Regions from separate parts of the Ammoniphilus soli genome, predicted to be linked through region 1. Evidence: riboswitches for the same ligand, from Rfam matches in the RefSeq annotation. Region 1 holds a riboswitch; each other region holds the start of a gene.
What was found. A riboswitch is a leader RNA that binds a small molecule or an ion and turns the genes downstream of it on or off. The one in region 1 is predicted to bind cobalamin.
Positions count from the first base shown of each region.

Region 2: linked by a shared signal. The riboswitch ahead of ABLT31_RS22100 (ribonucleoside-diphosphate reductase subunit alpha) and the one ahead of ABLT31_RS10410 (energy-coupling factor ABC transporter permease) in region 1 are both predicted to bind cobalamin.
Region 3: linked by a shared signal. The riboswitch ahead of ABLT31_RS33075 (ABC transporter substrate-binding protein) and the one ahead of ABLT31_RS10410 (energy-coupling factor ABC transporter permease) in region 1 are both predicted to bind cobalamin.
Region 4: linked by a shared signal. The riboswitch ahead of ABLT31_RS24780 (hypothetical protein) and the one ahead of ABLT31_RS10410 (energy-coupling factor ABC transporter permease) in region 1 are both predicted to bind cobalamin.

Region 1 is NZ_JBEGDL010000004.1:21,695-24,685, reverse strand. Features, by position in the region: gene ABLT31_RS10420 (thymidylate synthase) at 1-366, shown strand, start outside; gene ABLT31_RS10415 (dihydrofolate reductase) at 363-851, shown strand; cobalamin riboswitch at 911-1,113, shown strand; gene ABLT31_RS10410 (energy-coupling factor ABC transporter permease) at 1,258-2,019, shown strand; gene ABLT31_RS10405 (energy-coupling factor ABC transporter substrate-binding protein) at 2,020-2,331, shown strand; gene cbiQ (cobalt ECF transporter T component CbiQ) at 2,315-2,991, shown strand, end outside.
Region 2 is NZ_JBEGDL010000012.1:201,696-204,686, forward strand. Features, by position in the region: gene ABLT31_RS22100 (ribonucleoside-diphosphate reductase subunit alpha) at 1-1,244, opposite strand, end outside; cobalamin riboswitch at 1,386-1,577, opposite strand; gene ABLT31_RS22105 (Zn-dependent hydrolase) at 1,628-2,920, opposite strand.
Region 3 is NZ_JBEGDL010000039.1:39,881-42,871, forward strand. Features, by position in the region: gene ABLT31_RS33070 (hypothetical protein) at 222-350, shown strand; cobalamin riboswitch at 614-800, shown strand; gene ABLT31_RS33075 (ABC transporter substrate-binding protein) at 1,009-2,043, shown strand; gene ABLT31_RS33080 (FecCD family ABC transporter permease) at 2,144-2,991, shown strand, end outside.
Region 4 is NZ_JBEGDL010000016.1:59,761-62,751, reverse strand. Features, by position in the region: gene cobJ (precorrin-3B C(17)-methyltransferase) at 1-1,094, opposite strand, end outside; gene ABLT31_RS24780 (hypothetical protein) at 1,135-1,371, opposite strand; cobalamin riboswitch at 1,487-1,685, opposite strand; gene ABLT31_RS24775 (histidine phosphatase family protein) at 1,767-2,294, opposite strand; gene cbiB (adenosylcobinamide-phosphate synthase CbiB) at 2,308-2,991, opposite strand, start outside.

The DNA of each region.
Region 1 (2,991 bases):
GCTCCCTGCCATGCATTATTCCAATTTTATGTTGCCGAAGGAAAACTTTCTTGTCAGCTATACCAAAGATCAGCGGACGTCTTCCTAGGCGTTCCCTTTAACATCGCATCCTACGCTCTGCTAACGATGATGATCGCGCAGGTGTGTGACCTTGAGCCAGGAGATTTTGTTCATACCTTTGGGGATGTTCACATCTATGCGAATCATCTCGAGCAAGTCAAGCTGCAATTGACCAGAGAACCAAGATCCTTACCGGTGATGGTTCTTAATCCGGAAGTCAAGAACATCTTTAACTTTAAATATGAAGATTTTGAGCTTCAAAACTATGATCCTCATCCGCACATTAAAGGAGAGGTTTCCGTATGATTTCAGTGATAGTCGCTATGTCCAGGAATCGGGTGATCGGAAAGGATAATAAGATGCCATGGCACCTGCCAGCCGATTTGGCCTATTTTAAGCGCACGACGATGGGGCATACGGTACTCATGGGAAGGAAGACGTTTGAATCGATGGGGAGGCCGCTTCCAGGAAGGAAAAATGTCATCCTAACTCGTCAAAAAGATTATCAGCCTGAGGGCTGTATGGTTCTTCATTCTATTGAGGAGGCCCTGGCTGCATTTAAAGGGGAAGAGCTTTTTGTGATCGGCGGCGCAGAGATCATTAAAGAATTCTTGCCTGTTGTGGACAGGCTTTACCTTACTCTCATTGATGAAGAATTTGAGGGAGATACCTTTCTCCCCGAGCTTCACCTCGAAGATTGGGTAGAGTGTTCGAGAACGGATGGAGAAACTGACGAGAAGAATACTTATCCTCATACCTTCCTAGTTTATGATCGAAAGTCTGCCGTCTGAAAAGTTTTATATGGACATCTTTGCCATTCTGAAATATAGTTAGAACTAACAAATGAATATCCTAAAATTTATGGATAGGTGTATTACGTGGTTCACGCTGTGTCACGTATTGCTTAATAGGGAAGCTGGTGAAATCCCGGCACGGTTCCCGCCACTGTAAATCGGAGCAACCTGCAAATGGCCACTGTCTGAAAGCTGGGACGGGAAGGTGCAGGAAGCGGTGATGATGAGTCAGGAGACCTGCCTAGTCCAATTGGAACAAAACCTACGGGAAATAGGGAGGTGTTTGCAAAAAGGAACGTCACGTGTGCAAGTACGTGTAATTTTTCAGTTCCGTGAATGCAATTTCTCAGCACTCAACCCTCGAAGGTTGGGTGCTTTTTTATGTTTACTATGGAGGGGAAAAATGAAAAAACCATTAGTGTCATTACCAATTTTGCTGATTGCGGCCCTAACCGTTTATTTCTGGGCCAACTCCTCTGAACCAGCCTATGCAATGCATATTATGGAGGGTTTTTTGCCCCTAGGCTGGGTGATTTTCTGGTGGCTGCTGACCATACCTTTTCTGATCGTGGGGTTCCGTTCTATTCGCAGCAAAATTAAAGAACATCCTGAGCTGAAAACCATGCTCGGCTTATCTGGTGCTTTTGCTTTCGTATTATCGGCTTTAAAAATCCCATCGGTTACAGGAAGCAGCTCCCACCCAACAGGGGTAGGTCTTGGAAGCATTTTGTTCGGGCCAACAGCCATGGGTGTTCTTGGTACGATTGTTCTTTTGTTTCAAGCCTTGCTGCTCGCCCATGGAGGACTTACTACACTAGGAGCCAATGCTTTCTCCATGGCCGTCGTCGGGCCCTTTGTTGCCTATGGCGTTTATGTGCTTAGCCTCCGGCTGAAGGTATCCTTTTCCGTCGCTGTTTTTTTAGCAGCCATGCTGGGCGATCTGGGCACGTATTTGGTTACCTCCCTTCAACTGGCGCTTGCTTTTCCGGCTGAGGTAGGAGGAGCAATGGCTTCGTTTGCCAAGTTTTCCAGCATCTTTGCCCTAACGCAAATTCCGATTGCCATAAGTGAGGGGTTATTGACCGTCATCGTGATGAACTTGATTAGCAAATATAATATGAGCGAATTAAAATGGCTAAAAATTCCCGTAAAGGAGGTGCGCTAATTGAAAAAAAATATTCTGCTGCTTTTCCTTGCTGTTATGATTGCCGTTATTCCCTTATTAATGCAAAAGGATTCTGAATTCGGAGGGGCCGATGGGCAAGCCGAGGAAGCGATCGGGGAGATCGCGCCTGACTATAAGCCGTGGTTCGATGCGATATGGGAGCCGCCGGGCGGGGAAACCGAGAGCCTGTTATTTTCCCTTCAAGCGGCGATGGGGGCCCTCGTGATTGGCTATGTCGTAGGCTATGGGCGTGCCCGAAAAAAATACTCCATGGAGTCTAAGAACAAGCTGCCACATGCTACAGGTCGATAAATATTCCCATACCAGTCCATTAAGAAGCATTCACCCAATGGAGAAAGCGGCTTTCTGTTTATCCTATCTCTTGTTTTCCCTAATTACGAAAAGCCTGAGTATTGCACTTGTTACCTTTATGGTGATGAGTGCCGTGCTTCTCCTGCAGGCTAAAATTCCTTGGCAATTTTATATAAAACTCTTAATGCTTCCTTTCTTTTTTCTTCTGACCAGCGTTATAACCCTAGTTTTGTCCATAGCTCCCATTGAGGTTGCCTTGACTGGCTCCTTATGGGACATCAGGGTGGCCTTGTGGCAAATTTACGTGACAGGGGAAAGCGTTCTGAAAGGATTGCAACTGATCGCTACGGTTTTGGCATGCATTAGCTGCATGTATCTGCTGATCTTGACTACACCATTGCCAGATCTGCTTTGGATGATGCAAAAGGCCAGGGTTCCCTCCCTTTTTATTGAGTTAGTAGCCTTCACGTACCGTTTTATTTTTGTATTGCTTGAGAAAAGTCAGGAGATCTATATCGCCCAAGCAAGCCGGTTGGGGTATAGAAGCTATAGAGATTGGCTTGCTTCTTTGGCTCAGCTTATTGTGGGATTATTTATCAAGGCGCTGCAGTCGGCAAGAGAGCTGCAAATTGCCATGGATTCACGGGGGGGAGAAGAGAT
Region 2 (2,991 bases), on a different contig from region 1:
AGCTGGGACGTCAGCATCAGTTTGACCAGCTCCTTGATTTTCACTTCCGTGCGCCGCAAGCTTTTATTGCGGATGCAAGCCTGGTACTTCTTCTCCCACTCTTCGCCCCATGTGTCCTCCAATCGAAATCCCATATGCCGCTCGACTTCATGAGGGCAAAACAGATGCCAAAGCTGATCCATGTTTTCTCCCGCTGCACGCCAAAACAGGTCCGGAACGCATAATCCCAGGAAAACATCATGGGCTTTCGCCCGGTCGTCCCCGCTATTCGTTTTCAGCTTCAGAAACTCCAGGAGGTCCGCATGCCACATATCCGTCCATACGCACACGCTGCCGCTTCGCTGGCCCAATTGGTCGACGGAAGTGGCGGTATCATTCGCCAAGCGGATCCAAGGGATAATTCCGCCGCTGGTATTCTTATGGCCCCGGATATCGGATCCCCTTGCCCTGACCTTGCCGAAATAAAGCCCCATTCCCCCGCCGTTTTTGGATACCTCGGCAAAATGGGATACGCTGGAGTAAATCCCTTTGAGGCTATCGTCCACGGTATCAATGAAGCAGCTGGATAACTGATGGTGTACCTTTCTTGCCCCGCTCATCGTCGGAGTGGCAAAGGTGAACCGCAGCGCGGAAGACAGATCATAGTAGGTTTTTGCCCACTCCATCTTATCCTCCTCCGTTCTTTCGGATAAGGCCAAATGCATGGCAATGCCCATGAACATTTCTTGCGGCAGCTCCAGGATTTCCCGGTCATATCCCCTGATCACATAGCGGTCCAGAATCATCTTTAACCCGCTATAACTGAACAGGTAGTCTCTTTCCGGGCGAATATAGCGCCCCAATTCCTCTATCTCCTCACGGGTATAACCCTCGATGATGTACGAGCCAACCAATCTTTGTTCCGTCATATTCTGGATCAGCTCAAAAAAATCGCCATACCCGAACGTGCTGTAGCCGCGATTCAGACTGGCTTCCTTGTAGGCATCATAAGCGAGAAGCTTTCCTGCTACCTGCTGCCATTTCGGTTCGCTGATCGAAGTCAGCTCAACCGCCGTCTGGATCAGGGTCTTTTGGATTTGCCGCGTGGACATCTGGTCCTTCAGCTGAATTTCTACTTCCTTGACCAAACGCTCTGGGGTATAGCCTTCATGCTCCAGCTCTCCGCACGCAAACTGGGCTACGACTTTAAGCTTTTCAATATCCAAGGAATTTGCCGTTCCGTTTCGTTTGATGATCGTGATCATGAATTCCTCCTGAAGATGATTTTGATTTTAAACGCAAAAAAAGCACTTCTCCCCAATAAAGGGAAGAAATGCTTCACTGCACGAGAATAACCCCATGAAAATGTCCATTTCAACACCTCCCTAGGCTCCCGTAGGTTCGTCGCGTCAAACGTGAAACAGGCAGGTCTCCTGACTTAAAGATCATCATTCTTATCCGCCTTCCCAATCCTTATGGATCAGTGGCATTGAGGATAGGAACTCCCTTATCACAGTGGCGGGTCCGTGTCGGATTATTCACCGAACTTCCCTTTTCATCCTTGATTATCCTCAAGGAACCTATTCACACAAGATATGTAATTCAATTGAACTTTACACCTATATATAGGTTGTGTCAAGGGGAGGGTTTATTTTTTCGCTAACTCCCACAATGCATCTCTCATCACCAGCATCCCGTTCACGCAATCCGGCAAGGATGTCCACTCCTCCGGAGAATGGCTTTTCCCGTGGAAAGAAGGAACAAAAATCATGCCGGATGGGACATGTTTTCCTATGATCATGGCATCATGCCCGGCTCCGCTTGGCAAAGTTCGTGCAGGCAGTCCATTTCGCTCAGCTGCCGCTGCAACGGCGCTTTGGATCCAGTCGGGGACCAGGACAGGAGGAATGGAAATAATGTGATCGATTTCTACTTGCAGTCCGCGTTTCTGTGCGGTTTCCTGAGCCAGCTCGATAATCGCCTCCAGCATCCGCTCTCTCGTTTCCTCCTGAATGTCTCTCGCATCCACGAAAACTTCCGTTTTCCCCGAAATGATATTCGTGCCGTTGGGGAAGACGTTGAGTTTTCCTACGGTTGCGACGGCTGTCGGGCTAAACATACGGGGAAGCTTTTCTATTCCCAAAATAAATTCAGAAGCTGCCGCAACCGCATCCTTTCTCAGATGCATCGGGGTGTTTCCGGCATGGTCCGTGCTCCCGAGAAACGTAAAGGATTTCCAGGAAGGGCCGGCTATTCCGTTCACGATTCCAATCTTTTTTTCTTCGCTTTCTAGAATTCTCCCCTGCTCAATATGCAGCTCCAAAAAGGCAAAGATGTCTTCCGGGCGGCGGCGGCTTTCAGCGATTCGATTCGGATCATATCCTGCCTCCCTCATCGCCTTCTCTAGGGTAACCCCATCTGCGTCTACAAGTCGGCCTAATTCATTAGGGGTGACTTCCCCCATCATGACCCGGCTGCCAAATAAACCTTTTTCAAACCGAGCCCCTTCTTCATCGACAAACACTGCAAGTTCTATGGTTCGATTCGGCTTTTTTCCTTGCTTGATCAAGGATTCTATCGCCATCAGACTGCTGAGACAGCCTAACGCCCCATCAAACGCTCCGCCATTCGGAACCGTATCTAAATGAGAACCCGTCATTACGACCGGCAGCTCCGGGTTTTCCCCTTCCAAGCGCCCAAACAAATTGCCTACCGTGTCTTCGTAGACGTCAAGCCCCATCTGTTCCATCCAGCTTCGGAATAACTCTTTCACTTGGTTTTCTTCTTTCGCATACGGGTAGCGGGTGATTCCACCTTCCGGAGTGGCTCCGATCGCCGCCATGTCTGCTAGCCTTTCTGCGGCCTCGATTGGATCAATGCCCTCCACCTGTGGGCACTGCTCCAATTCTTCTAACAATCTTTCCTTTGAAAAAACTTGCAACCTGTCCACCTCACTTTTCTTTATCATATCATAAGGTTGGTTTCGAGAAATGATCGAGAAATTTTAATCGT
Region 3 (2,991 bases), on a different contig from region 1:
AATAAGCTAGTTATCCATGATTAACCATAAGTAGCCCCATCTTAAAAACCGTCGTTTATGAGATGTGGTTACTCAGCTAACGGGCAGCATTCCTGTAATAATACTAGACACTTTAATACAATAGCAACTGATGTAAAGAGTTAATGAAAGCACGATTTCGCGTTTAGATAAACTGTTCCTTGCCCATACTTTTAATAAAATACTATATAGGAGGAATCAAAATGGATAATAGTTTTCCAGTGGCTACCTTACCAGCCGATCAACTAAACAAAATTCAATCTCTAGAAGAAGAAATACGTCGAGATACGAACGAAAACATAGTTCTAATTGCATATGAAGAAAACAAATAATTCTTTACACACTAACCGCTAACTAGCGGTTTTTATTTTGCTAAAAATATCAATATTGAATCTCTATAAAAGGAAGGTTGATCAAGATCTTTGACCTATGGTAAACCATCTGAAGTTTCCTCTTAGTTCGATAAACGAAACAACGAGAGAATTATGTATATTAAATAAAAGGATAGAATATATTATCTTAAATCATTTCATTTTACAGAGTAATATTTTAATAGTATTCTCCTGTATTTTGAAGTACAATACCACTTGAACAACTAAATATTGTGCTTTATGGTGCTACCGATAAATATCGTAGCTTAAAAGGGAAGTCGGTTTAAATCCGACACGGTCCCGCCACTGTAATGCTGACATCTGTTTCGTATCCCACTGGTTTAAGGACTGGGAAGGGGGAACAAATGGTCGAGGCTAAGTCAGGAGACCTGCCATAAAGAAGAACACTATAAAAACCTACGGGAGATAGGGGTGGTGTTACGTGACATGCTGAAATGGTTTGAACAAGTTTTATCAAATCAGCTATTCGTTTGTTGCACGTAAAAGCATCTTTCCAATAAGGGGGATGCTTTTTTTGTTGTTTGTTGTTGTGGTCATATTTTTGTAGAAACTACAACAATCGAAGAGAGGTATAGTATTTAACACAGGGGGGATAAGAATGAAATTGGCTTGTAAATTACGTGTCTCATTGTTGGTATGGATGATGGTTATGGTTTCTATTCTGTCTGCATGCAATAGTTCAGGTCAAGGCGAAAAAGAAACTTCGGTGCAACCAGTAAAAACTGAAGACAAACAAAAGGAACCAGAGAAACCAAAAGCCTATCAACCCGTTACTATTCAAAATTATCATCGAGAGATCACTTTTGAAGAAGTACCAAAACGAGTTGTAAGTTTAAATCAACATACAACGGAAATTATGTTAGCTCTTGGATTGGAAAATTATATAGTTGGAACTGCATATAATAGTGACGGTGAATATCTTCCCGAACTAAAGGAAAAATTCTCTAAGATACCTGTTCTCGCTGAAAAGTATCCTTCTCTTGAAGTATTACTAGGGATAAATCCAGATTTCGTTTACGGACGTGAAAGTGCATTTTCTGGTAAAGAAGCATTAGCCGCAGTGGATGATCTCGCTAAGTATGGGATAAAAGCATATGTAGCAAAAGGAACTTACGTGACTGCCGCAAAAATGGAAGATGTTTATGAAGATATCCTGAACCTTGGACGTATTTTTAATATCGAACAAAAAGCGCAAGCACTCGTTCAATCCATGCAGAAAGATATACAAGAGATCAAAAACAAAGTTGGAAAAGTAGAAAAACCGATTCGTGTTTTGGTTTTTGACAGTGGAGAAGATACCGTGTTTACGGCTGGGCAATCGTTACAAACTTCACTGATTGCCATGGCAGGCGGTAAAAATGTGTTTGATGATATCGAAAAAAACTGGGCAAAGGTAAGTTGGGAAGAAGTAGTTAAGCGTGATCCAGAGGTTATTGTGATTAATGATTATGGTAAAACCTCAGCAGACGAAAAAATCAAACTTTTATTAAATAATCCTGCAATGGCAGATGTTAAGGCTATTAAAAACAAAAGTTTTGTTGTACTTCCGCTATCAAGTGTTTTTGAGGGAGTCAGAAATGTGAGTGCATTAGAAACGTTAGCAAAAGGATTCTATCCTGAAAAATTCAAGTAAGCTGTTCATGTGGTTTAACGAGGAGAGGTGAAATACTTTGCAGAATTCCATCCAAAAGGAAGAGTTATCTAATCATAGTTCTAACATCGGTAAAATAGAAATGAAAAAACCCAGTAGTAGTAGCTACTGGGTTTGGTTCCCTATCCTCTCTATTGGATTGATTATTATCCTTTTTGTTTCAATGACCATTGCTATTACTCTTGGACCTGTTCCCATTCATCCTGAAACGGTATGGAGGATTGCCTTATCTCATCTCCCGATGATCGGGGAATGGGTACAAGTTGATTGGTCTAAGGCGCAAGAGCATATTATTTGGGATATCCGCTTTCCAAGAGTAATATTGGGAGCAATTGTCGGCGCAGGATTGTCCGTTGTTGGTGTGTCCATACAGGCTCTTGTTAGAAATTCTCTTGCTGATCCTTATATTTTGGGCGTATCCTCTGGTGCATCAGTCGGCGCTACGTTGGTGATTTTGTTTGGTGCCTTTAGTATATTTGGTCAATATGCACTTTCCGCTGGGGCATTTACTGGTGCGCTATTATCCATGCTATGTGTTTTTCACCTGTCGCAAGTGGGAGGACGCATTTCAACGGTTCGGCTATTACTCGCTGGAATTGCGATTTCAGCCGTATTATTGGCAGTAACGAGTCTCATTGTTCTTGCCGCACCGAAAGAGTCTGCTCTTCGCTCTGTGCTATTTTGGATCAAAGGAAGTTTAACAGGGGCAAAATGGGGCTATTTAACCCTTCCAGCCCTTGCCGTCATCGTTGGCACGGTGGTTCTTCTCCTTCAGTCAAGATCACTCAATGTTTTACTGATGGGTGAGGAAACAGCAAGTACACTTGGAGTGAATACAGATCAATTTCGGAAACTTCTTTTAATCATAACGGCTCTTCTAACTGGCGTTATTGTAGCCGTTAGTGGTGCTATTGGTTTTGTTGGGCTAAT
Region 4 (2,991 bases), on a different contig from region 1:
GGCTGTGCAGCGGGAATCCGCAAAATGATTTGGTGATGCGGAGTATACTCAATGCTCCCCTTTTCCCCTGCAACCTCCGCAAGGGCAATCATCTGCCGGGGCGTGAATTTCTTGTTGGCAACGCCCGGGCTGACGGCGAATTCAAAAATGGATTCTTGCTGCAATATCGGTTCCGCTTGGTGATTTGCCTGTCCTGTTGGCGGATTGATGAGGGAGAGCGCCTCAGTCGCCCACTCTAAAGGAGTTTTTGGCGTTTCGAAGGTCTCCTGTTCCAAGGCCCAGGGCTCGTTCTCTGCTTTTAGGCGCTGATGCGGCTTTAAGGGCTGTTCATCAGCCGTGAGCGTATATTTGCGCTGGTAGCCGCGGGGGGTAATCATCAACCCGTCATAAAGGAATGTCGATGTATTGCCGATCACTACCGTCGTCAGCATCCCGATGTCATGGTCCAGCATCCTTTCAAGCGTGGTGACGATAACATGCTGGCGATCCCGATAGGCGCTTTTGACAAGGCCAACCGGAGTGTCCGGGGATCGGTATTTTAATAGAATCTTCTGCGCTTCCACGATCTGCCTCGTTCTTCTGCCGCTTCTCGGATTGTATAAGGCAATCACGAAGTCTGCCTGGCCTGCCGCTTCAATCCGTCTCGCGATCAGATCCCAGGGAGTCAGGTGATCGCTTAGGCTGATGGTGCAGGCATCATGCATAATAGGAGCCCCTAACAGCGCCGCGCAGGAATTGATGGCAGATATGCCGGGGACAATCTCCACTTCTACCCCTGACTCCTTCTTCCAGCCCTGCTCTACTAAAACTTCATAGATTAATCCGGCCATGCCATAGACGCCCGCATCGCCGCTGGATATGACCGCTACCTTCTTTCCCGTCTCGGCTTGGCGAACCGCTTCCCGGGCACGGCTGACTTCTTCCGTCATCCCCGTGCTCACTACCTCTTGATCCGTAAGCAGTCCTTGAATCAGCTCCACATAGGTGGAGTAGCCGATGATCACATCGCTTTCCTGGAGCGCCTCCCGCGCCCTCTTGGTTATATGCTCAAAGCTTCCGGGACCAAAGCCAATGACTAGCAGCTTCCCTTTCATGGCTGTACCACCCTTTCTTATTTTCCATACGGTTGGTCAATCAAATAACAGGAGAAAATCCGGCTATCTGAAATTTGAGGGTTCTTTCGATGAAAATAGCAGGAAAAAGCCCGGCTATTTCTTTGAAATGCGCAAAATTTGATAGTTTTGCCTGGCTTAACAGGAAATATGTCCGATTATTTGGCCCTTTTTCTAGCCAAACACTTAAATAGCTGGAAAATCTCCTGTTATTTCGAAAGCTAACGAGACCTCCTGCAACAAAAAGCTGCAAAACCAAAAAAGCACCTCCAACCATGAATGGTTAGAGATGCTTTAATAGCTACTAAAATCATTTCATCAAGAAGACAAAATGGCAGACTGCATCCTAACACTCTCCTATTCCTCGTAGGTTGACCGTGTTAAAGAAATAGGCAGGTCTCCTGACTTAGGACTTCCTTCCAGCGCCTTCCCAGTTATGATTCCAGTGGCTGTTGCTGAAAGCCGCTAATTTTCCATTAGCGTCCATCACAGTGGCGGGACCGTGTCGGATTGTACACCGAGCTTCCCTATTAAGCTGAACCTAGATTCAGCACCTATCTCTTCATTCGCTATTCAATTGTACAACTTATAGATATGGTCAAAAGTTCTTAATATGCCTAAATCATACAGAAAAGCCAGTTGGCATTCAACACCTTATTTCAATTCGATATATGTTCCATTTTTCAGAATGCAGGTCTCTATCCCGTAAAACCCTGCGATGGCTTTGATTACACTGCCATGGGTGATGAGCAAAATCCGGTCGCTGGGATAGGCTGCCTCCAGATAGCGCAAGCCCTGCTGCAGCCGTTCCCGGAAAGAATCCAGGCTCTCTACCCCGTAGCATCCTTCCGCCATTTCCTCCACATCTTCGATCTGGTAGCATTGGCGGATTTCATCGATGGTCTGGCCTTCGAGATCCCCGAAGGAGCGCTCCTGAAACTCGTCGCGCAGTTCGGCCGGAAGCCGCAGAATCTCGCTGCAAAGCGCCGCGGTTTGCTGGGTCCGAAGCAGAGGGCTTGCAATCATCCGATCAAAACGATAGTTTAGTTGGGTTGAAAAAAATTCACCAATCTCCAGGATTTGCTTAATTCCCGTCGAATTAAGCGGAACATCTTTTCTCCCTTGCATTCGCCGCTGTACATTCCAGTCTGTCTGTCCATGCCTTAAGAGGGTGAGTTTCATTTGCTTCTTTCCTTTACCAGAATTTCTCGAATCCCATTCTGCCTATCATAACCAGGGCGAGAAACAGGAGGGATACAAGCTTCATCACCTGTACGGTTTCTCTTATATCCTGAGCCCGGATCGGCCGCAGGGGATCGCCGAGCCTTGCCCGATGGGACGGAACTCCCTGATAATAATTCAAGCCCCCCAATTGTATCCCTAGTGCGCCAGCCATCCCAGCCTCGGTGAACCCGCTGTTGGGGCTCGGATGAAGCCTTGCGTCACGCCGGACGATCTGCCAGCTTGCCGTGCCGTTATGACCTTTTATCCAGCAAGCGACCACGAGAACAGCCGCAGCCAGCCGCGCCGGAATATAGTTGGCCCAATCGTCAAAGCGGGCTGAAGCCCAGCCTAAATTCATGTATCGCTCATCCTTATACCCAACCATTGAATCCAAGGTATTCGCTGCCCGGTAAGCCATGGCTAAGGGTGCACCGCCGATGGCTGCATAAAACAAGGGAGAAAGAATCGCGTCCACAATATTCTCGGCCACCGTTTCGACCGCACCTCTTGAAATTTCCGGCTCATCCAAGTTCTCCGTGTCCCTCCCGACGACCATGGAAAGGGCTTTTCTGGCTTCCGCCAGTTGACCGCTCTTCAAATGCCGAAAAATCTCCATGCCTGCATCGGCCAAGCCCTTCGTAGCAATCGTAGTCGA